Regions from separate parts of the Stenotrophomonas sp. NPDC077420 genome, predicted to be linked through region 1. Evidence: predicted binding sites of a transcription regulator. Region 1 holds the regulator's gene; the other holds the start of a gene.
What was found. Region 1 encodes FliA, which starts transcription of late flagellar genes. Its sites were predicted from a motif close to TAAAGTTTNNCNNNCNNNGGCCGATAA; they were not measured.
Positions count from the first base shown of each region.

Region 2: the regulator FliA is predicted to act here: its motif matches at 2,131-2,157, upstream of ACIGII_RS11410 (HDOD domain-containing protein).

Region 1 covers NZ_JBITVZ010000003.1:91,062-103,037, reverse strand. Annotated here, with positions in the region: gene flhB (flagellar biosynthesis protein FlhB) at 1-98, shown strand, start outside; gene flhA (flagellar biosynthesis protein FlhA) at 95-2,200, shown strand; gene ACIGII_RS04115 (AAA family ATPase) at 2,349-4,268, shown strand; gene ACIGII_RS04110 (MinD/ParA family protein) at 4,255-5,142, shown strand; gene ACIGII_RS04105 (RNA polymerase sigma factor FliA) at 5,139-5,885, shown strand; gene cheY (chemotaxis response regulator CheY) at 5,902-6,294, shown strand; gene ACIGII_RS04095 (protein phosphatase CheZ) at 6,294-6,908, shown strand; gene ACIGII_RS04090 (chemotaxis protein CheA) at 6,913-8,739, shown strand; gene ACIGII_RS04085 (flagellar motor protein) at 8,819-9,559, shown strand; gene motD (flagellar motor protein MotD) at 9,561-10,559, shown strand; gene ACIGII_RS04075 (ParA family protein) at 10,564-11,346, shown strand; gene ACIGII_RS04070 (chemotaxis protein CheW) at 11,343-11,976, shown strand, end outside.
Region 2 covers NZ_JBITVZ010000010.1:46,244-58,219, forward strand. Annotated here, with positions in the region: gene ACIGII_RS11400 (S8 family serine peptidase) at 1-777, shown strand, start outside; gene ACIGII_RS11405 (Glu/Leu/Phe/Val dehydrogenase dimerization domain-containing protein) at 860-1,957, opposite strand; gene ACIGII_RS11410 (HDOD domain-containing protein) at 2,257-3,348, shown strand; gene ACIGII_RS11415 (phospholipase D family protein) at 3,382-4,962, opposite strand; gene ACIGII_RS11420 (rRNA pseudouridine synthase) at 5,018-5,728, opposite strand; gene ACIGII_RS11425 (AzlC family ABC transporter permease) at 5,833-6,552, shown strand; gene ACIGII_RS11430 (AzlD domain-containing protein) at 6,549-6,860, shown strand; gene ACIGII_RS11435 (YgjP-like metallopeptidase domain-containing protein) at 6,864-7,361, opposite strand; gene ACIGII_RS11440 (DUF2058 domain-containing protein) at 7,434-7,994, shown strand; gene ACIGII_RS11445 (DksA/TraR family C4-type zinc finger protein) at 8,127-8,393, shown strand; gene ACIGII_RS11450 (mechanosensitive ion channel domain-containing protein) at 8,454-9,035, opposite strand; gene ACIGII_RS11455 (hypothetical protein) at 9,069-9,284, opposite strand; gene ACIGII_RS11460 (RNA polymerase sigma factor) at 9,393-9,977, shown strand; gene ACIGII_RS11465 (hypothetical protein) at 9,974-10,486, shown strand; gene ACIGII_RS11470 (DUF4097 family beta strand repeat-containing protein) at 10,498-11,382, shown strand; gene ACIGII_RS11475 (hypothetical protein) at 11,429-11,608, opposite strand; gene ACIGII_RS11480 (YkgJ family cysteine cluster protein) at 11,629-11,868, opposite strand.

The DNA.
Region 1 (11,976 bases):
TGTCCTACGTCTACCAGCTGCGTACCTGGCGGGGCGGGCCGATGCCGGCCGCACCGCACGTGGATATCGATGAGTTCGGCAAGGGTGGCCGTCCATGAGCGCCCAGCCCGCCGGCATGAACACCCGTCGCGCCCTGGACATGATCCGCCAGGGCCTGGGCGCCCCGCTGATCGTGCTGGCCCTGCTGGCCATGGTGGTGGTGCCGCTGGCCGCGCCGGTGCTGGATGCGCTGTTCACCTTCAACATCGCCATCTCGCTGATGGTGCTGCTGGCCGTGGTGTACGTGAAGCGCCCGCTGGACTTCACCATCTTCCCGATCGTGCTGCTGGTCACCACCATGCTGCGGCTGGCGCTGAACGTGGCCTCCACCCGCGTGATCCTGCTCAACGGCCAGAACGGCCACGACGCCGCCGGCAAGGTGATCGCCGCGTTCGGCGAATTCGTGATCGGCGGCAACTACGCCGTCGGCATCGTGGTCTTCGCGATCCTGACCATCATCAATTTCGTGGTGATCACAAAGGGAGCCGGCCGCGTGTCCGAAGTGACCGCGCGCTTCATCCTCGATGCCATGCCTGGCAAGCAGATGGCGATCGACGCCGACCTCAACGCCGGTTTGCTGACGCGTGAAGAAGCCAAGCTGCGCCGTGAAGAAGTCCGCGAGGAAGCCGACTTCTACGGCGCCATGGACGGTGCCAGCAAGTTCATCCGCGGCGACGCCATCGCCGGCATCCTGATCCTGTTCATCAACATGCTGGGCGGCCTGGCGGTGGGCGTGCTCCAGCACGGCATGCCGTTCGGCGAAGCCGCAGCCACCTATACCCTGCTGTCCATTGGTGACGGGCTGGTGGCGCAGCTGCCCGCGCTGCTGGTGTCCTCGGCGGTGGCGATGCTGGTGACCCGCGCCTCGCGCTCGCAGGACATGGCCCAGGCCATGATGGGGCAGGCGTTCGGCCAGCACCGCGCGCTGAGCATCACCGCCGGCATTCTGATCCTGGTCGGTCTGGTGCCGGGCATGCCCAACGTCGCCTTCTTGACGCTGGGTGCCATCATCGGCTTCGTTGCCTGGAAGCTGTGGAAGAAGAGCACCGCGGCCGAACGCGCGGCCGCCGCGCCGGCCGCGGCCGGCCCCGGCAGCGCGCTCGGCCTGCCCGCAGGCACCCCCTCACCGACTGCCGAGCTGACCTGGGACGAACTGCGCCCGGTCGACCCGCTGGGCCTGGAGGTGGGCTACCGGCTGATCCCGCTGGTGGACAAGAACCAGGGCGGCGAACTGATGGCGCGGATCAAGGGCGTGCGCCGCAAGCTCACCCACGACATCGGCTTCCTGATTCCCTCGGTCCACATCCGCGACAACCTGGAGCTGGGCGCCACTGCCTACCGGCTGCTGATCCACGGCGTACCGGTGGCCACCGCCGATATCCATCCCGACCGCGAACTGGCGTTGGACCCCGGCAGTGCGCTGGGCGCGCTGGACGGCATCGCCGGCAAGGACCCCGCCTTCGGCCTGGATGCCACCTGGATCCAGCCACACCAGCGCGCCCACGCCGAATCGATGGGCTACACCGTGGTCGACCCGGCCACCGTGGTCGCCACCCACCTCTCCCACCTCATCCGCGAACACGCCCCGGAACTGCTCGGCCACGAAGAGGTCCAGCAGCTGCTGGCCAACCTGGCCAAGAGCGCGCCCAAGCTGGTCGAAGACCTCACGCCGAAGGCGCTGCCGCTTTCGGTGGTGGTGCGGGTGCTGCAGAACCTGCTGATCGAACGCATCCCGGTGCGCCAGCTGCGCAAGATCGCCGAGTCGCTGGTGGAGAACGCGCCGATGAGCCAGGACCCGGGCGTGCTGACCGCCGCGGTGCGCAACGCGCTGGGCCGTTTCATCGTGCAGGAGATCGCCGGAATGTCGGCGGAGCTGCCGGTGTTCACCCTCAACCCGCAATTGGAACGTGTCTTGCAGGAGTCCACACAGGGCAACGGCGCCGCGCTGGAACCCGGACTCGCCGAGCGACTGCACCAGAGCCTGGCCGAATGTGTCGGCAAGCAGGAAGCGAAGAACGAGCCCGCGGTGGTGTTGGTGCCCGGTCCGGTACGTGCCGCGCTGGCACGGCTGGTACGCCACAGCGTTCCGTCGCTGTCCGTGCTGGCCTACAGCGAGGTGCCCGAGGACAAGCGGCTGAAGCTGGTCGGCACGATCAGCTGAGCCGGAACGCCGACAGCACCGCGTCAGAAAACAGACACCTCCATTTCGTATTCACCGCAGCAGGACAAGAAGGGAACCCCGGACCGTGCAGACCACCGACAACCAGCGCTTCCCTTCCACCCCACAGCCCCCGTCCCGGTACCACAGCATGAAAATCAAACGCTTCGTCGCTCCCGATATGCGCTCGGCCATGAACCTGGTGCGCAAGGAACATGGTCCCGATGCGGTGATCCTGTCCAATCGCCGGATCGAGGAAGGCGTGGAGATCGTAGCGGCGGCGAACTATGACGAAGGCGCGGTGCAGCGTGCACTGGAAGCGGCACGCAAGGACGTTGCCCCGGCGCCGCCGGCGCCGCGCCCGCGCAACGCAGCCGATGCGGTGATCGCCGCGGTCACCCGCCGCAAGGCGCCGATGACCGCACCGGAACCGGTGGCGGCCACCACCTCGGCCGTGGCCGCTCTGGCCCGTGCGGCGGTGGGTGCCACCGGCCGCACCCTGGATACCGCCAACGAAATCGTGCCGCCGCGCGGCAGCGCCGGTTTCGCGGCAACCCTGGCCCGGGCCGCCGTGCCGCCGACCCGTGCCGACACGCTCCCGGAGCAGATCTTCGCCCCGTTCAACGTGGAACAGGCCGCCGCCCACGAGGCAGCCCCGGTTGCTGCCCGGCCCATGATCGAAGACGCACCGTCTCCGGTCCGCGCCACCCCCGCCGCCCCGGTCAACCGCGCCCGCTTCATCATCGACCCGCCGCTGGACGAGGCCCCGCTGTTCGACATGCACCCTCCGGCCGGCCGCAGCCTGCCGCCGCAGCTGCCGCAGATGCCGTCGCAGCAGATGCAGCGCGCCCCACTGGATGTGCCGCTGGCTCCACTCTGGGAAACCGTGCCGGTAGTGCCGGCGCCGATGACTCCCGCCCTGGCCATCGACGACTCGGCCGTGTTCGCGCCCCCCGCCCCGCTTGCGGAGGCCGAGGCTGCACCGCCCGCCGCGGTCACCGTCGCGCCTGCTGCCCCGATCGTGGCAGCGGCCACGCTGCCCCCGATGCAGGCCGCCAACGAACCGACCGCGGTTGCAGACGCCGCGGAGGGGGAGACGCCGGCCGCAGCGGTGCCCGCACCGCCGGTGGTCGCCGCACCGGCGGCCCTGACCCTGGTCCGCGATGATGAAGAGCTGCGCCAGCTGCGTCACGAAGTGGCCGGCATGCGCCAGGTCATCGAACGCGAAATGAACCGTTTCACCGACGAGCGCCTGCGTGGCTCGGCGGTCCGTGCCGCCGCGCTGGACCTGATGGACGAGTATGGCTTCGACGCCGGCATCTGCCGCGACGTGGCCCTGCAGATCCCGCTGGACACCGAAGCCCACCGTGGCCGCGGCCTGATGCTGGGCCTGCTGTCCCGGAAACTGCCGATCGCCCCGGTCGACCCGCTCGAGGCCGGTGGCGTGATCGCCCTGGTCGGCCCCACCGGTGCCGGCAAGACCACCACGATCGCCAAACTGGCGTCGCGCTTTGCCGAAGCCCATGCCGCCCGCGACGTTGCCCTGGTCACCACCGACACCGCCCGGATCGGCGCCCGCGAACAGCTGTACGGCTTCGGCCGCCAGCTTGGCATCGCGGTGCACGAAGCCAGCAGTGGCAGCGACCTGGCGCAGCTGCTGGAGCGCCTGAAGGACTACAAGCTGGTGCTGATCGACACCGCCGGGCTGGGCCCGCGCGACCGTGCCCTGGCCGCCCAGCTGCAGTGGCTGCGTGCGGCCGGGCAGATCCGCACCCTGCTGGTGCTGCCGGCCAACACCAGCTTCAGCGACATGGATGAGGTGGTCCGCCGCTTCAGCGCCGCCAACCCGCAGGGCGTGGTGCTGAGCAAGCTGGACGAGACCGGCCGCTTCGGCACCGCGCTGTCGGTGGCGGTCGACCACCGCCTGCCGATCACCTGGGTGACCGACGGCCAGGACGTTCCCGAAGACCTGCACCGGGCCAGTGCGGCCAATCTTGTACTTCGCCTTGAAGATTTGCGCCGCGCGGCCGATATGCCCTGCAACCCGGAGTTGAACCATGCCGTCGCGTGAGTATGAAAACCTGACCAGGACCTTCCCGCTGTCGGCCACCCGCAGCCAGCCGCTCGGCCCGGTCCGCACCATCGCCGTGACCGGCGGCAAGGGCGGCGTGGGCAAGACCAACGTCTCGGCCAACCTGGCCGTGGCGCTGGCTGGCATGGGCAAGCGCACCCTGCTGCTGGACGCCGACCTGGGCCTGGCCAACATCGATGTGATCCTGGGCCTGCAGCCCAAGCTGACCCTGGCCGACCTGGTCGCCGGGCGCTGCACCCTGGACGAAGTGATCCTGGAAGGCCCCAACGGCGTGCTGGTGGTGCCGGCCGCGTCCGGCCGCCGCCACATGGCCGAACTGCAGCCGGCCGAACACGTCGGCCTGGTCAACGTGTTCTCCGAACTGGAGCGCGACCTGGACTTCATGGTGGTGGACACCGCCGCCGGCATCACCGACGGCGTGCTGACCTTCTGCCAGGCCGCGCAGGACACCGTGGTGGTGGTCTGCGACGAACCGGCCTCGATCACCGACGCCTACGCGTTGATCAAGGTGCTCTCGCGCGAGCGCGGCGTGGACCGCATCCAGGTGGTGGCCAACATGGTCCGCGACCCCAACGAAGGCCGTGTGCTGTACGAGAAGCTCAGCCGGGTCTGCGAGAAATTCCTCGCCGACGTGTCGCTGAACTACCTCGGCTGCGTACCGCAGGACGACTGGCTGCGCCTGTCGGTGCAGCGCCAGCAGCCGGTGGTGAAGGCCTACCCGTCCAGCCCGGCCGCCCAGGCGATCGCCGAGATCGCCCGCCGCACCGCGCGCTGGCAGGCCCCGACCGAGCCACGCGGCGGGGTCGAGTTCTTCCTGGAACGCATCCTCAAGCAGCGCGGGGTGGCCGCATGAAAGGCGCCGCACAATACAAGGAGGTGCAGCGCGCCGCCGCCAACGAGTGCATCGCCCAGCACTCGGACCTGGTCCGGCGCATTGCCCACCACCTGGCCGCGCGCCTGCCGGCCAGTGTCGAAGTCGATGACCTGATCCAGGCCGGCATGATGGGCCTGATCGAGGCCTCGCGCAGCTACGACGCCGACCAGGGCGCCTCGTTCGAGACCTACGCCTCGATCCGCATCCGCGGTTCGATGATCGACGAGATCCGCCGGGGCGACTGGGTGCCGCGCTCGGTGCACCGCCGTGCCCGCGATGCCGCCTCCACCATCCGCCGCCTGGAACAGACCACCGGCCGCGCCGCCAGCGCCACCGAGGTGGCCGCGGCGATGGACATGCCGCTGCCGGACTACCTGCGCCTGATGGAAGACGCCGCGCGCGGCCAGGTGCTGAGCCTGGAATCGCGCATCGAAGACCAGGGCGAACTGGACACCGTGGCCCAGGGCGGCCCGACCCCGCAGCAGGTGCTGGAACGCGGCGAGTTCGGCCGCGAACTGGGCCATGCGATCGGCCTGCTGCCCGAGCGCGAACAGCTGGTGCTGTCGCTGTACTACGAGCAGGAACTGAACCTGAAAGAGATCGGCGCGGTGCTCGGGGTCAGCGAGTCGCGCGTCTGCCAGATCCATGGCCAGGCCGTACTGCGCCTGCGTGGGCGATTGAAGATCTTCGAGGCGGCCGACGCCGGCCTCGAGAACAACTGATACCGAGGAAAGTGCTTTGAACAAGAACATGCGTATCCTGATCGTCGACGATTTCTCGACCATGCGTCGTATCGTCAAGAACCTGCTGGGCGATCTGGGCTTCACCAATACGGCCGAAGCCGAGGACGGGCATGCCGCGCTGGCCCTGCTGCAGAGCCAGCCGTTCGATTTCGTGGTCACCGACTGGAACATGCCGGTGATGACCGGCATCGACCTGCTCAAGGCGATCCGCGCCGACGCCAAGCTCAAGACCCTGCCGGTCCTGATGGTCACCGCCGAAGCCAAGCGCGAACAGATCATCGAAGCGGCCCAGTCGGGCGTCAACGGCTACATCATCAAGCCGTTCACCGCCCAGACCCTGGAAGAAAAGCTCGGCAAGATCTTCGAACGGCTGGCGGCGAGCGCCTGATGGAAACCCTTCGCGACAAATCGGCGCTGGTGCAGCGCCTGCAGGACGCCCTTGCCGCGCTGGAAGGCGGCGACGAAGCCGGTTGGCGTCGGGAAATCGACGCGCTTGCCGCGCTGCGCACCCAGCCGATGATGGCCGGGCTGAACCGTCTTGCCCGCGAACTGGGCCAGGCCCTGGGCGAACTGCCCACCCTGCCCAGCGAAGCCGGCGAGCTGGATGATGCCTGCGCGCGCCTGGACCACGTGGTGGCGATGACCGAACAGGCCACCCACCGCACCCTGGACCTGGCCGAAGAATGCCGGGCGCTGACCGAGCAGCTGCGCGCCAACGGGCTGAGCCCGGACCAGGACCAGCAGCTGGACCGCATCCGCCACAACCTGACCGAGATCGCGCTCACCCAGAGCTACCAGGATCTCACCGGGCAGATCATCCGCCGCGTGGTCGGCATCGTCCGCCGCGTGCACGAAGGCTTCGGCGCGCTTGGCCTGCCGCCGCCCGAGACAGCCGCGGGCAAGCGTGACAACGGCCTGGCAGGCCCGGCCGTGACCGGGCTGGACCGCCACCAGGTGTCGCAGGTGGACGCCGACGACCTGCTTTCCGATTTGGGGCTTTGAAACCATGAGTGCTGTTCCAGACGACATTGCCGCCGACTTCATCCTCGAGGCCCAGGAGATCCTGGATCGCCTCGGCGAACAGCTGGTGTCGCTGGAGCAGTCGCCCCAGGACAGCGACCAGCTCAACGCGGTCTTCCGCGGCTTCCACACCCTCAAGGGCGGTGCCGGCTTCCTCGGCATCCAGGCCATGGTGGAGCTGTGCCACGCCGCCGAGGAAACCCTCGGCATGGCCCGTTCCGGCCAGGCCGTGCTGCAGGCGCACCACTTCGACGCCGCGCAGCAGTCGCTGGACTACCTGCAGTCGATGCTGGACTCGGTCGCGGCCGGTACCGAGCCAGGCTATGCGCCACCGGCGCTGATCGCCCAGTTCGACGTCAACGGCCCGGCCGTGCCGGCGCCGGCAACGGCCGCCGCGCCGGCCCATGCGGACCTGATCACCGACGACGAGTTCGAAGCGCTGCTGGACACGCTGCACGGTGGCGCCGCGCCGACCGCCGTGACCGCCACGAAAAAGGCCGATGACGGGCTGATCGGGGAAGACGAATTCGAAGCACTGCTCGACCAGCTGCATGGCGGCGCGGCGCCCGGTGCCCATGCGGTGACCGCACCGGCACCCGCCCCGGTCGCGCCGGCGCGCGCGGTGGCTGCCCCCGCAGCGGCCAAGCCCGCCGCCAGCAAGCCGGTGGCTGAAGCCGAACACACCGTGCGCGTGGACACCAAGCGCCTGGACGCCATCGTCAACCTGATCGGCGAACTGGTGCTGTCGCGCAACCGGCTCAAGACCCTGCGCGCACGCCTGCATGACGAAGAACTGGACCGTGCCGTGTCGACCCTGGACATCGCCACCGCGCGCCTGCAGTCGGCGGTGATGCGTACGCGCATGCAGCCGGTCGGCAAGGTGTTCTCGCGCTTCCCCAAGGTGGCCCGCGACGTGGCCCGCAACCTGAAAAAGGAAGTGGAGCTGGAACTGGTCGGCGCGGAAACCGAACTGGACCGCAACCTGGTCGAAGCACTGGCTGACCCGCTGGTGCACCTGGTGCGCAACGCGATCGACCACGGCATCGAAATGCCGGACCTGCGCGAAGCGCAGGGAAAGACCCGCAGCGGCAACGTACGCCTGTCGGCGCAGCAGGAAGGCGACTACGTCAGCATTGAAGTGCAGGACGACGGTGCCGGCATCGACCCGGAACGGCTGCGCGCCAAGGCGCGTGAAAAGGGCCTGATCGACCCCGAAGCCGCCGCCCGGCTGAGCAGCGAGGAGTGCCTGCACCTGGTGTTCCTGCCCGGTTTTTCGACCAAGCAGGAAGTCACCGACATTTCCGGCCGCGGCGTCGGCATGGACGTGGTGCAGTCGCGCATCCGCGAGCTGAGCGGACAGATCCAGATCCAGTCCGAGCTGGGCCGGGGCAGCCGTTTCCTGATCCGGGTGCCGCTGACCCTGGCGATCCTGCCGACCCTGCTGGTGCAGGCCGGCGAAGACATCTACGCGCTGCCGCTGGCACGCGTGATGGAAGTGCTGCACGCACCGAACACCTCGCTGGGCTGGTTCGACGGCCGCGCCGTGCTGGACCGCCGCTCGCACACCCTGCCGCTGGTCGACCTGCGCCATTGGCTGGACGTGGAACCGGCCGCCTCCTCGCTGCTCACCATCGTGGTGCTGCAGGCCGGCGAGGCGCGCTTCGGGCTGGTGGTGGACCAGGTCCGCGGTCGCGAGGAAGTGGTGATCAAACCGCTGCCCAAGGCCCTGCGCGGCCTGCGCGGCTATGCCGGCGCCACCCTGATCGGCGACGGCCGCATGTCGCTGATCCTCGACGTGGATGGTCTGCGCTGAGTAGAGCCACGCCCTGCGTGGCTGAACCACCGACCCACCCCCACCTCAAGACCCCTTCACGCGCGCCGATAACGGAACAATGGACAGACTCAGCCTCATCGGACTTTTCCTCGCCCTGGCCTCGCTGGTCGGCGGCAGCATCCTCAAGGGTGCCGGGCTGGCGTCGCTGTGGTCCCCGGCCGCGTTCGTCATCGTCATCGTCGGCACGTTGGCCGCGATCCTGCTGCACACCTCCCCGGCGGTGTTCAAACATGCCTTCAGGATCGTGCGCTGGATCGTGCGTCCGCCCAGCAGCGACCGCGCCGAGCTGATCCGCCAGATCGTGGAATGGAGCAACATCGCCCGCCGCCAGGGCCTGCTGGGCCTGGAAACGCAGGTCGATGCCCAGGACGATCCGTTCCTGCGCAAGGGCCTGCAGCTGCTGGTCGACGGCGTGGAACCGGAAACCATCCGGCACATGCTGGAAATCGAACTGAGCAGCCAGGAAAGCAAGGACCTGGCCGCGTCCAAGGTGTTCGAAGGCATGGGCATCTATGCACCCACCCTGGGCATCATCGGCGCGGTGCTGGGCCTGATCGCGGTAATGAAGAACCTGGCCGATCCCAGCAAGCTCGGCCACGGCATCGCCGCCGCGTTCACCGCCACCATCTATGGCATCGCCTCGGCCAACCTGCTGTTCCTGCCGGTGTCGGCCAAGCTCAAGAGCGTGATCCATCACAACAGCCGCGACCGCGAGATGATCATCGAAGGCCTGATCTCGATCGCGCAGGGCGAGAATCCGCGCAACATCGAAACCAACCTGTCCGGGTTCCTGCACTGACATGGCCCGCCGGAAAGCCCACGAAGAGCATGCCAACCACGAGGCCTGGGCGATCCCCTACGCCGACCTGATGACGCTGCTGCTTGCCTTCTTCGTGGTGATGTACGCCATTTCCTCGCTCAACGAAGGCAAGTACCGGGTCATGGCCGACGCACTGACCACCGCCTTCGGCGGCGCGCCGCGCACCATCAACCCGGTGCAGGTCGGCAACCAGCAGGTGCAGGGCGGCGGCTGGGACAGCCCGTCGGTCATCAAGGCCGGCAATCGGGTCGGGCCCTCGGCGCCGTCGCCCAGCAACGACCCCACCCTGCTGCCGGCCATGGCCTCGCAGATGCGCATGCCGGTGTCGGTGCACAACCAGGAACAGCTGCAGCGCGCCGAACGCCAGCTCAACGGCATCGCCGACCGCCTCACCGCCACCCTGGCACCGCTGATCGATCGCGGCATGATCAGCGTGCGCCGCACCGAGCTGTGGATCGAAGTGGAAATCAACAGCGACATCCTGTTCGCCACCGGCTCGGCCACCCTGGACCTGCAGGCCAGGAGCACCCTGGCCTCGCTGGCCCAGGTGCTGCACGACGCCCCCAACGGGGTGCGCGTGGAAGGCCACACCGACGACGTGCCGATCGCCACCGCGCAGTTCCCGTCGAACTGGGAACTGTCGGCCGCGCGCGCTGCCAGCGTGGTGCACCTGTTCGCCGACCAGGGCGTGCAGCCGGCACGACTGGCGATGGTCGGCTATGGCCAGTTCCGCCCACGCGAGGACAATGCCAGCGCCCAGGGCCGCAACCGCAATCGCCGGGTCATGGTGATCATCCTGGCCGACACCGCGCAGGGCGCGGATCCGTTGGGCCCGCAGCTCACCGCCGAAACCAGCGCCGCACCGGCGCCGGCGCCGGCCGCACCTGCCCCTGTTTCCCCCCTCGCCCCGGTGCAGCTGCCACCGGTGCCGGCCGGCAGCCGTGTTGGCGCCGCCGTCCCCCCTGCAATGAAGGAGTGAACCGATGCGTATCTGGGCAATCGCCAACCAGAAAGGCGGCGTGGGCAAGACCACCACGACCCTCGCGCTGGGCCGCGGCCTGGCCACGCTGGGCCACCGCGTCCTGCTGATCGACCTGGACCCGCATTCGTCGCTGACCCGCGCGTTCAACGTTCCGCTGGACCCGCCGCCGGCCGGCGTGCTGGAACTGTTCGGCACCCCGCCGGCGGAGCTGGGCGCGCTTGCCCACCGCAGCGCCGTGCCGGGCCTGGATTACATCTGCGCGCAGGCGGCGCTGGCCACGCTGGAGCGGCGCAGCGCCAACCAGCCCGGACTCGGCCTGGCGCTGCAGAACGCCATGGCCCGTCACCAGGGCCAGCATGACTACATCCTGCTCGACTGTGCGCCGACCCTGGGCCTGCTGATGATCAACGCGCTGGCCGCGGCCGACCGCCTGATCATCCCGACCCAGGCCGAGCCGCTGGCGCTGCACGGGCTGGACGGCATGGTCCGCACCGGAGAGATGGTCGAGCGTTCGCGCCGTCGCCCGCTGCCGATGTCGATCCTGCCGACCCTGTTCGACCGTCGCACCCGCGCCGGCAACGAAACGCTCAAACTGATGCAGGACCGCCATGGCCAGCGGGTCTGGGAAGACGCGATTCCGGTCGACACCCGCATCTGCAATGCCGCCAGCCTGACCGTTCCACTGACCTCGGATGACTATCCGGGCCGGGGTCTGCTGGCCTACCGCCGCGCGCTGGAGTGGATCCTGGCTGACGATGCCCAACAGATGGAGCGCGCGGCATGAGCAGCACCGGCGTACTGGACGACTATCTGGTGGAACTGCTGGGCGACGCCGTGCCGGAGGCGCCGGTCGTGGCCGCCCGTGCCGACGAGGACGACGGCACCGGTGTTGCCGACGCCATCCGGGCCGAGTTTGCCGCCGCCCCGGCACCCCCCGGTTTCGACACCCCCACCTCACCGGGTGCACCGGACCACCTGGCGCTGCTGGATGAGCTGCTCAACGATCCTGCATTGGGTCCGGTGGCCACGCCGTCTGCGGCCGCCGCGTTTGACACCCCCACCTCGCCGGGTGCGCCCGCCAACCTGGCACTGCTTGACGAACTCCTCAACGACCCCGCCCTGGGCCCGGTCGACGACGCCCCGCGCCCGAGCTGGGACGACCTTCCCGCCGAGCAGCTGCTCGCCAGCGCGCCTGTCGCGGCCAGCCCGGCCGCCGCCGTGGCCGCCGAGCCGGTCCGCGTCGCCGCACCGGTGACCGCCCCGGCTGCCGCGCCAGCGCCGGTGGTGCCCACGCCGGTTGCGCGCAGCGCCCCGGCGCCGACGACGCCGGCACCGTCCGGCCGCCCCAGCAGCTGGCAGGAACTGCAGGCCCAGGCCCGCAACCCCGCGTCCAGCCCGCGCAGCGACCGCCGCG
Region 2 (11,976 bases), on a different contig from region 1:
GGTGAGGCCGGGCAGGGCAGCTTTGCCGGCAGCGGCTTCCAGACCCAGGGCTGGATGATGGGCCAGGACATGGCGCTGGGCAGCAACGGCGTGATGGGCTTTGCCTTCGGTGAGACCCGCAGCAACAGCAGTCGCGAGTGGGGCGGCGACAGCGGTCGTGACCGTCAGTCGCAGGCGCAACTGTATGCCGGCTGGAACAGCGGCGCGGCCTACACGCTGGCGCAGCTGGGCGCGGGCCAGTTCACCCGCGAGATCGACCGCCAGCTGTTGCTGGGGCCGGGGCAGTATGGTGTCAATGCCCGTTACGGCGGCGACTTCAGTACCGCCAGCGTGGAGTCGGGTTACCGCTTCGGCGGCGCTGGGGCGTCGTTGACCCCGTACCTCGGCGCCGACTACGCGCACCTGCGCAGCGACGGTTTCAGCGAGAACGGCGGCTTCGGGTTCGGTCTGCGTGCCGACAGCCGCGCGTCGAGCCGCAGCCAGGCACTGGCCGGCCTGCGGGCCGAGACGCGCCTGCAGGGTTGGTCGCTGCGCGGCTACGCCGAATGGCAGCAGACCCTGTCCAGCGATGGCCTGGCATTCGATGCCAGCTTTGTCGGCGTCGATGCCTGGGCACCGGTTGCCGGGTTGCAGCCGGCGCGCTCGGGCGGTCTGTTCGGCGTGTCCGTACAGTCCTGGCTGACCCGTAACTCGCAGCTGTCGTTCGGCTACGACCAGCGTTTCGGCCCGCGTGGCGACCTGAGCCAGGTAGCCCTGCGCTATTCGGCCGCGTTCTGATCGCATCGCGGCGGCCGGCGCCGCCGCGGCAGGGAAAAAGGGCGCGACAGGGTCGCGCCCTTTTTTTTCAGCTCCGGCAGGTTCAGCCGCCGCGCAGCGTACCCAGCCGTGGCCGGGCCCGGCCCAGCGGCATCTTCAACTTGCCGATCGACTGGATGCGCGTCTCGGCGATGCGGTCGGCGGCGCGTTGCGGTGCGATGTTTTCCTGCTGGGACAGCGCGAAGATGCGCCCCAGGTTGTGGTAGATGCTGCGGATCAGCCGCATCGCGCGTTCGCGGTTGTAGCCGTCGATTTCCAGCGACACATTCATCACTCCGCCCGCATTGACCGCGTAATCCGGGGCATACAGGATGCCCCGGGCGTGCAGTTCGTCGCCGATCTCCGGGCTGGACAGCTGGTTGTTGGCGGTGCCGCAGACGATCCTGCACTTGAGGCGCGGCAGGGTCTGCGGATTGATCGCCCCTTCCAGCGCGCAGGGCGCGAACACATCGGCGTTGACGTCGTAGATATCGTCCGGCTTCACCGCCTCGGCGCCGTACTCGGTCACCGCACGTTCGACCAGCGCGCTGTCCAGGTCGGTGACGAACAGCTTGGCGCCGCGATCGCGCAGCAGCTTCACCAGTTCCATGCCGATGTGGCCCAGGCCCTGGACCGCGATGCTGACCTTGCCCACTTCCTCGTGGCCCAGCTTGTGCTGCATGGCCGCCATCAGCGCCTGCAGCGCACCGTAGGCGGTGAATGGCGCCGGGTCGCCGGAGCCACCATGCACCTGGTGCACGCCGGTCACGTACTCGCTTTCGAGGTAGATGCTTTCCATGTCATTGACGTCGGTGCCCACGTCTTCGGCGGTGATGTAGCGGCCGCCCAGCGAATCCACGTAGCGACCGAACGCGCGGAACAGCACTTCGGTCTTGTCCCTGCGCGGATCGCCGATGATCACCGCCTTGCCGCCGCCCACGTTCAACCCGGCCAGCGCGTTCTTGTAGGTCATGGTGCGGCTGAGCCGCAGCGCGTCCGCCAGGGCCTCGTCGGTGCTGGCGTACGGGCGCATGCGCACGCCGCCCAGCGCCGGGCCCAGGGTGGTGTTGTGGATGGCGATGATCGCCCTCAGACCGGCATCGCGGCTGTGGCAGAACACCACCTGTTCGTGACCGGTCGTTTCGAGGGTTTCAAATAACATGGTGACTCCGATGCTGCGAACGTCGGCAAACGCCGGCGAACGCGGCAGGAAATGGTTGGGTGTAAAACAAAAAAGGCGACGTCACGGGTTGGCCGGGACGGTCGCGCGGCGCCATTCTAGTGCATTCCGTCGGACGGCGTTGTCTGCAGGCGGTGACCATTGCAGGTCGGCGCTAAAGTTGCCGGGCGCGCGGCCGATGCCGTGGCAACGGTGCGCGGTACCGGCAAGCCAGGACGGAACGACGTGGGTGCAGTGGCAACAATGCGCGTGAACAGCCGCGCCGTGACGGGACCGTGCCGATGACCGGCCTCCTGGTCGGGGCCGCCGGGCTGCTGGTGGCGGCCGGCGTTGGTTGGGGCCTGTACCGGCGCCCGGCCGCGGCACCCGTGGTCCGGGCCCGGGTCGAGCCGGGCGCGCGCCCGGCCGCGCCGACGGCAGGCCCCACCGAGGGCGATACCGGGGCGATCCTGCAGGCAGGCCTGCATGCGCTGGCGCTGGCGCCTGGTGGGGGTGTCGAGCGTGCTACCCGCGCGCAGGATGTCGCGCTGCAGGCGGCCGTGGCGGCGGCGCTGGACGCCCAGGACTGGTCGGCCCGGCATCTGCCGCGCCGGCCGCAGTTGCTGCCCCAGCTGATCCAGACCGTGAACGACAACGATGCGTCGGCGCGCAGCATGGCGGCCATCATCGGCCAGGACGCGGTGCTGACCGGCAACCTGCTGCGTATCGCCAACAGCCCGGTGTACCGCCTGCAGGCCAAGCCGGTGGACAGCCTGCAGCGCGCGGTGACCCTGGTCGGCACCGACGGCATCCGCCAGATCATCAGCGCGGTGCTGGTCCAGCCGGTGATGCAGCTCCACAGCGACGCCTTTCCGCAGTTTGGCACGGTGGTGTGGGAACACGCATTGCTGGCCTCGCGGGCCGCGGCCGACCATGCGCGGCTGGTCACCCACGAGGATGGCTTTGCCGCGCAATGGATGGGACTGACCCAGGGCCTGGGCGCGGCCCTGGTCATGCGGCAATTGCTGGATGCGGCCTGGCAGCAGGGCGCGGTGCCGTCGCAGGCGTTGGCCACCGGACTGCTGGACAGCTGGAGCCTGCCGGTCGCCAGTCGCATCGCTGCCGCCTGGGAGCTGCCGCCGTCGGTGCACGAGGCATTGCTGCGCGATCCCGAGCCCAGCGGCGCCGGGCTGGCGGCCAGCCTGCAGTTCGCCCGCGCTGCGGCCTCGGCCAGTCTGCTGTGCCGCCATGGCCGGATCAGCCAGGCCCAGGCGATGGCGCTGCTGGAGCAGCTGCCGGGAACCCCGGCGCACGCCCTGCAATGGATCTGGCGGCGCCTGCACGGGCGCGGCGTGGAGACATTGGATGCCGAAGAGGACGCCACCGAGGCGTAGCGCCCTGCGTGGCTGCCGCTGACATGGTGGCCGCTACAGCTGCGACTCCAGCGGCAGCCAGCCGATCGCGCGGGCGATGGCGCGCTGACGCCATGAGGTGTCCGGTTCGTGGTCCAGCATCCGCGGCGGCTGCGCGGCGCGATCCAGCCAGCGCACCTGGTTCCCGGGCGTGCGGGTGACCCAGTAACTCAGGTCAGGGCCAGCCAGGCGCAGGTATTCCCCGCGCAGCTGCGCGGCCAGCGCCGGGTCCTCGAACATCACGCCCATCTCGGTATTGAGGTAGGCCGAGCGCGGGTCGAGGTTGAACGAGCCGACGAAACCGCGGCGGTCGTCGAGCATGAACGCCTTGGTGTGCAGGCTGGCGCCGCTGCTGCCGAACGGCCCGCTGCCACCGCCGGCATGCCCGCGTGACTTCAGTTCGTACAGGTGCACGCCATCCTGTAGCAGCGGCAGGCGGTAGTGCATGTAGCCGCTGTGCACCGCAGCCACGTCATTGGCCGCGAGCGAGTTGGTCACCACCCCGACCGAGGCACCGCGCCGCACCAGCTCGCCGAGTCCACGCGCTCCGGCGTCGCCGGGCACGAAGTAGGGCGATATCAGCAACGCCTTGTGCCGGGTGGCCTCGATCTCACGCACCAGGCGGGTGACCAGCCAGTTTCCCGGGTCGTCGCGGCGATGCTTCATCGGCGGGTCGGACAGGATCTCCACCTGCGCCGACCAATGCAGGTCCACGGCATTGCGGTAGTAGGACTGCGCCGACGCCGCGCGCTGCACCCGTTGCAGGAACGGCTGCGCTGCCGCCAGCTTGGCTTCGTTGTCCGATTCCAGCAGCAGCAGGCGCAGTTCGGCGGGAGTATGGAAGGCCAGGGCGGCGATTGGCACCGCCGCATCGCTGTTCCAGTAGTCGTCGAAGATGGCGTTGGCCTGGCGCACGGCCGTGCCCGCCACCAGCAGGTCCAGGTCGCGGAAGTTCACATCGCTGCGCGCGCTGAAATACTCTTCGCCGATGTTGCGCCCGCCCACGATGGCGACCCGCCCGTCGGCGATCCACTGCTTGTTGTGCATGCGGTGGTTGACGCTGAAGAAGCGCTGCACCATCTCCACCAGCCGCCACAGCCCGTCGCGGTTGCGGAACGGGTTGTACAGGCGGATCTCGATGTTGGGGTGTTCGTCCAGCGCCATCATCAGCGCATCCTTGTCCAGCGCGTTCATGTCGTCCAGCAGCAGGCGCACGCGCACGCCGCGTTCGGCGGCCTGGTACAGCTCGCGGGCCATCAGGTGGCCGATCAGGTCGTCCTTCCACATGTAGTACTGCAGGTCCAGGCTGCGCGCCGCGTGGCGGGTGACCACCGCGCGCGCGGCATACGCATCCAGGCCTTCGGCCAGGAACGCCACCCCGGAGCGACCGGGATGCTCGGCCTGCAGCCGCGCCACCTCGCGGTCGATCGGGCCCTGCGCCGGCTGCAGCGGCAGCACCGTGCTGTGGGGGCCCATCGCCTTGGGGGTGAGGTGGTCGCCCAGCAGCAGGCCGCTGAGCACCAGCAGGATCAGGATCGCCAGCACTACGCAGATGCCGCGCAGCAACCGGCGCCACAACGGCTTCTTTTCGGTCATCGCATGATCGTAAGCGGCCTGCCCGTACACTGCGAGTGCACGGCCGGCGCGCGGATCAGAAGCGTTCGTCGGGCGCCAGGTAGCGCCACTGGCCCGGGGCGAGCTTGCCCAGCGCCACCCGGCCGATGCGCAGGCGACGCACGCTGACCACGTCCAGCCCCACCTGGCGGCACATGTCGCGCAGCTGGCCGGGGGCGACCGGCTTGATCGCGAAGCGCAGCCGGGTTTCGTTCTGCCAGCTGACCTTGCACGGCGGCAGTGGCCAGCTGCGGAAGCTCAGGCCGTGGGCGAGACGCTTCATGCCGTACGGCACCAGTTCGCCGCTCACTTCCACCAGGTATTCCTGCTCCAGCGTGGCGCCGCGGTCCTTCAGGTGCGAGAGCACGCGACCGTCCTGGCTGACCACCACCAGGCCGCTGTCTTCGGCGGCCAGCGGCATCGCCAGCTGCAGGGCGTGGAAATGCCGCTGCAGCAGGGCCACGCCGGTGGCGTCCAGTTCACTGCGGCTGTCCGGGGTGACCATCGCGCACAGCTCGGCGGCGGGGACGCCGGCGGGTTTGTACAGCAGCATGCTCACCGTCTCGGCGCGGGTCGCTTCGGCGTTCTCGCGCAGCACCACGGCTTCGTCGGTCACCATCGCCTGCGGCTGCTCCACCACCACGCCATCGACGGTGACCCAGCCGCCCTCGATGTAGCGCTGGGCGTCGCCCCGGGAGCAGCCGATCAGCTGGGTCAGGCGTTTGTCGAGTCGGATCGGGTCGGTCATCAGGGGGGCAACAGAAGGCAGGACGCGGGCGGGGAGTGTACTGGCTTGGCGCCGGCCGCGCCGTGCGCGCTGCGCTGGCGCGTCGGTGCTGGCATGATCCGATGATGAACTGGCGCGCATCCCCTGCCGTGAAAGTCGGCCTCTCGATTGCCGTGGCGACTGGCCTGTATGGCATTTCCTTCGGTGCCCTGGCAGTGGCTGCCGGGCTCAGCCCGTGGCAGGCGCAGGCGCTGAGCCTGTTGATGTTCACCGGCGGCTCGCAGTTCGCCTTCATTGGCGTCATCGCCGGCGGCGGCGCCGGGTCGGCGGCGTTCACCGCCGCCACGCTGCTGGGCGTGCGCAATGCGGTGTACGGCATGCAGATGAACCGGATGCTGGGACTGCGCGGCTGGCGGCGCTGGCTGGGCGCGCAGGTCACCATCGATGAATCGGCGGCGACCGCGTCCAGCCAGGTCGTGGCGCTGGAACAGCGGCGGGGGTTCTGGGCCGCCGGTATCGGCGTGTTCGTGCTGTGGAATGTGTTCACCGCAGTGGGCGCGCTGGCCGGCGATGCGCTTGGCGACCCGCGCCGCTGGGGACTGGACGGGGCCGCGGTGGCGGCATTCCTGGCGCTGTTGTGGCCGCGCCTGCGCCAGCGCGATGCAGTGGCCATCGCGATCGTGGCCGCGCTGGTTACGGTGCTGGCGCTGCCGTGGGTACCGCCCGGCATTCCGATCCTGTTGGCCGCCGCCGTGGCCGCGCTCTGGGGCGCGCTGGTGCCGGGGCCACGTGACGAGGGGCTCGAGCCGGATGTCGAGCCACGTTCGACGCAGGAGCGCGCATGAGCCTGTGGGGGTGGCTGTTGGTGGCCTGCGCGGCGGCCTATGCGATCAAACTGGCCGGCTGGCGGGTGCCGGCGCGCTGGCTGGAATCGCCGCGCATGACACGGGTTGCCGGCACCCTCACCATTGGCCTGCTGGCGTCGCTGACGGCAATGAATGCGGTGGCCGATGGCGCGGCGGTCGCGCTGGATGCGCGGCTGGGTGCGCTGGCCGTGGCAGCGCTGGCACTGCTGCTGCGGCTGCCGTTCCTTCTGGTGGTGGTGCTGGGCGCGGCAGCGGCGGCACTGCTGCGCTGGGCCGGGGTCGGGTAGGCGTCAGCCGTTGCCGCGTTCCAGGTGGGTCAGGTACAGGCGCAGGTCGAATTCCAGCTGGTGGTAATCCGCTTCCATGTGCGTGCACAGCTGGTAGAACGCCTTGGTGTGGTCCGATTCCTTCAGGTGCGCCAGTTCGTGCACCACGATCATCTTCAGGAACGGCGCCGGGGCCTCGCGGAACACGCTGGCGATGCGGATTTCGCGACTGGCCTTGAGCCGGCTGCCCTGTACCCGCGATACGGTGGTGTGGGTGCCCAGGGCATGCTTGAGCACCTGCAGGCGGCTGTCGTAGATCACCTTGGACAGCGGCACCGACTGCCGCAGGTAGCGTTCCTTCAGCGCCTGGGTGTAGTCATACAGCTGGCGGTCGTTGCGGACCGTGTGCAGCTCGGCGTAGCGCTGCTCCAGCCACGGTCCCAGGCGGTCGGCCGCGATCAGCTCGCGCACCTGCTGCTGCAGGGCGTCAGGGTAGCCGGCGAGGTACTTCAGGGCGGTCATGCGGCGGTTGGGGAGCGGTGGCCAGGGCAGTATGATGGCGCCAGGAATCCCGCAACAACAAATGCACAGGCAATGGCGAAGGCAAATCCCCTGCAGGAACAGCTGCTCAAGGCCGGGCTGGTCAAGAAGTCCCAGGTGTCCCAGGCCGCGCGCGAACAGGTGAAGGCCCGCCACGGCAAAGCCCCGCAGGCGCCCACCGACAGCCAGCGCGACGCCGAGCGCCTGCGCGTGGAAAAGGCCGAGCGCGACCGCGCCATCGAAGCCGAGCGCAAGGAAAAGAACCGCCAGCAGGAACTGCAGGCGCAGGTGCGGCAGATCATTGAAAGCAACCGGGTCAAGCGCGAAGGCGAAAGCGAGTACCGCTTCAACGACGGCACCCGGATCCGCACGCTGCTGGTCAACGAAGCACTGCGACGCCAGCTGGCGGCGGGCAGCCTGGTGATCGTGCGCCTGGGCGAGGGCGTCGAGCTGGTACCGCGCCCTGCCGCCGACAAGATCCGCGAACGCGATGCATCGGCGATCGTCGTGGACAACGGCAAGGACCGCGGGGCCTCGACCGAGCCCAGCACCGGCAATGCCGACGACGATGCGTATTACGCGCAGTTCCAGGTGCCTGACGACCTGATCTGGTAACGCGCGCGCCCGCATGGCTGCGGCGCGATGCGCCTGAAGCATTCAGTCCCGCCCCCGGCATTCAGCCAGCCTTCGCACCACCTGCATCACCCGGGACTAAAGTGATCGCAGGCGGTTATCGGGAGAGAGGCCATGGCGACAGGTTGGGCAGGAGACGGCGCGGTCCAGGACCAGATCGACGCCACCGTCGACGACGCCATCCAGCGTGCCCGTGCGCGGCTGCGGCACGGCCCCGGGCTTACCCATTGCGAGGAATGCGAAGCGCCCATCCCGGAAGCGCGCCGACGGGCCGTCCCCGGCGTGCGCCTGTGCGTGCGCTGCCAGGAAGCCGAAGACGCCTCCCACCACGACGCGGGCGGGGTCAACCGGCGCGGCAGCAAGGACAGCCAGCTGCGCTGACGGTCATTGCGTATCCGATTGCGTATCCGGCAGGTGCCGACCGTGGGTCCGCACGCGCGATCAACCGTCCCCCTGGATTCCACCCGGCGCCTGCGACGGGTCGCGCCACCGCCGCACCGTACGCTGGAAGAACATGTTGTTCGGAATCTGCAGCACCGTGCCCTCGTGCCCGCCGCTGTTTTCCTGCAGGGTGGTGTAGATCAGGTTGACGTCGATCACCCGACCCTTCAGCCCGGGCTTTTCGCCGTTTTCCAGCACCTCGATGTAGTCGTGCAGGCGGAACGGGCGGGTGGTGAAAATCAGCAGCGTGCAGAAGATGTTGGACAGCACGCTCCACGCGGCGAAGAAGGCCACCGCACCCACGGCGGCGAAGCCGGTGAAGGCCGTCCACAGCACGCTGGCCTGCACGCCGATGATCTGCAGCACGACCATCAACACCGCGAAATACACCACGAAGGTGAACACCCGGCGCGCGCCCATGACCATCTCCGGCGGCAGGGTGTAATGGTCGCCCACCCGGCGCAGCAGGCGCCGCGCCACCAGGCGCAGCAGCCATGCCACCAGCAGGGTCACTACGATCTGCAGGGCAGGCACCCCGTAGTGCAGCCACTCGTGGGTCCAGGCAGGCAGGTGTTCTTTCATGGACAGCGAAGGACGTGACGTGGGGTCCGCAGTTTACCCCGGCCCGTTGCGACGGACTGCGAGGTCGCGCCGGGCTCCTCCCGGCTGGACCCACGCGATGATCGCCGCAACGCACACCGGCGCCTCCTGCCGGTAGCGCACGCACAGGTCCGGCTGTGGGGGCAGCGAGACACGCACGGTCACCGGACTGCCCGGCAGCGTGCAGGCGCTGGCCAGTGACAACAGCAGGGCAAGGCAACGGTGTGGCATGGAACGCTCCTGACCCGCGCGGGTGACGCAAGTTTGGATGCGGCCGGAAGCGAAAAGGTTTAACCGCTCGGGTTTAAACCTTTTCGATCGTCGCTGCATCCAACGGCTATGCTCGATACGACCATGCCCGCCCACCGTGCCGCCCATGACGCCGACCCTGCCGACGACGCCGCGCTGGTGCGGGCTGCCGTCGCCGGTGACACGGCCGCCTATGAGCGCATCTACCATCGGCATGCGCCACGGCTGTATGCCGTGCTGTGGCGCTTGTGCGGCGGCCAGGCCGCACGCGCCGAAGACGCGCTGCAGGAAGCCTTCCTGCAGGCGTGGCGCGCGCTGCCGGGGTACCGCTTCGACAGCAGCCTGGGGACCTGGCTGCATCGACTCGGGGTCAATGCAGCGTTGATGGAGCTGCGCGCCAATGCCGCCCGTGACGCCGCCGCCAGCGGCGATGAGGGCGGGGACCTGCTCGCATCGGTGCCCGCGCTGGACCGCTGCGCCGGCACCGCCCTGGACCTTGAGCGCGCGCTGGAAACCCTGCCGCCCCGCGCCCGCGCCGTCCTGGTCCTGCACGACATCGAAGGCTGGAAACACCACGAAATCGCCGACCAGCTGCAGATGGCCGTCGGCAGTTCCAAGGCACAGCTGCACCGCGCGCGTGGCCTGCTGCGCGCGCGCCTGGGAGAACCCGCATGAACGAGCACGACACCCCCGCATTCCATGCCGACCTGCAGGCACGCCTGCGCGCGCTGCCAGCCGAGCGGCTGCCGCCTGCGCAGGCCTGGCAGCGGATCGCCACGCAGTTGCCGCCGCGCGCAGCGGCCCCCGCCCCGGTCGCGCCTGCGCCGCGGCGCACCGCGCGCCGCTGGCCGCTGCGGGTCGGACTGGGCCTGGCGGCCGCAGTGGCGGTGCTGATGGTGGTACCGACCGCCACGCCGCCGACGCCACGTCCGTCGCCGCTGCAGCGCCAGGCCGATGTCATCGCCGCCGAGTACCAGCAGGCGATGGCCTCCCTGCCTGCCACGCGGATCGGAAGCGAATGGCAACCAGCGCTGCACGAGCTGGATGCCAGTGCACGCTCGATCCGCGCCGCGATCGCCGAGAGCCCACGCTCCGGTTTCCTGCTTTCCCAGCTGCAGCGCACCTATGCGCTGCGGCTTGAATTGACCCAGCAGGCCGTAAGCGCCGCTGGCCTCGCGTCCTGACGGAGACTTCCATGACCATGCCCAAGCGTTTCGTTCTTGCCCTTGCCCTGCTGCTGCCGTTGGCGGCGCAGGCCGCCACCCGCGTCGACGAACGCCATCCGCTCGCGGCGGGGGGACGGGTGGAACTCAGCAACATCGCCGGCAAGGTCAGCGTGCGTGGCTGGGACCGCAATGAAGTGGCGTTGAGCGGCAGCATGGCCGACGGCCTGCGCCTGCAGCAGGTCAAGAGCGCCAACCGCGTGCGCTGGGAGGTGATCTACCCGCGCAACGGCAACAACGGCGGCGCCACCCTTGAGCTGCGGGTACCGCGTTCGGTCGACGTGCAGCTGGGCACGGTCAGTGCGGATATCGACGTGGCCGAGGTGGACCTGCGCCGCCTGCAGGCCAACGCGGTCAGCGGCGACATCGCGGCCACCGGGCGCAGCACCGACGCGTCGCTGGCCACGGTCAGCGGCAGCATCCGTTCGCAGGTGCAGACCCCGCGCCTGTCGTTGCGGGCCGTAAGTGGCTCGATCCAGGCCGGCGGGGGCGCGGCGGGCGAGGTGTCGGCGGAGACGGTGTCAGGCAGCATCCGCCTGGAGGCGGCGCAGGTACGCCGACTGGACGCCGAGGCGGTGTCGGGCAGCCTGACGGTGGCCGCAGCCGGCCTGGCGCCCGGCGGCAAGGTCAGTCTGCAGACGGTCAGTGGCTCCATCGCGCTGCGCCTGCCTGCGAAGGTGTCGGCGCAGCTGGCGGTAAAGACCTTCAGTGGCGACATCCAGTCCGATGCCGGCCAGGTGGAACGGCCGCGTTACGGCCCGGGCCGCAGCCTGGATACCCGGCTGGGCGGGGGCGACGGCGATATTTCGATCAATGCCCACTCGGGCAATGTGCGGGTCACGCTGGACGGCCGCTGAGTGCGGCCCCCGCACCGGCCCGGGGCCGGTGCGGACGGCTGCGGCATCAGCCGGCCTTTTTCAGCGCCAGCGTATTGCCCAGTACTTCGATCTTGCCACCGCTTTTGCGGAACGCAGCCAGGTCGGCAGCGATGCTGGCGCTGCTCAGCGCAGTGGTGGAACCCTGCTTGCGGTCAACGCGAACGGTGTTGCCTGCCTTGGGGGAGGTCTTTGGCGAACGGGCCATGGATGCTCCTGTCATGGGTGTTACGTGGAAAAAATCGTCGACGCGTCATGCTGCTGCCGACGGTAGTCCTGCCGCACCGAGCGGCAGTCATCGCCGCCCATCGAAAACTGGCGGCAGATTGTGGGACGCTGCGAATAGATCGTGCAGCGCAGGTGATAGGGGTCGATCGCGGCACACCAGCCCTCGTCGTTACGCGCCATGACGGTGCGGCCGGCTTCATCGGTATCCAGCAGGTAGCCGGGCACCGCATCGTCGGGCATGACGGTCACCGACAACCGGCAGCACACAGCGTCGCAGCGGCGGCAGTCGATGGGGTCAGGCGTGGCGGATGCGCCCAATCGAAATCTCTCGTGGCGGCTCAGGAGTAC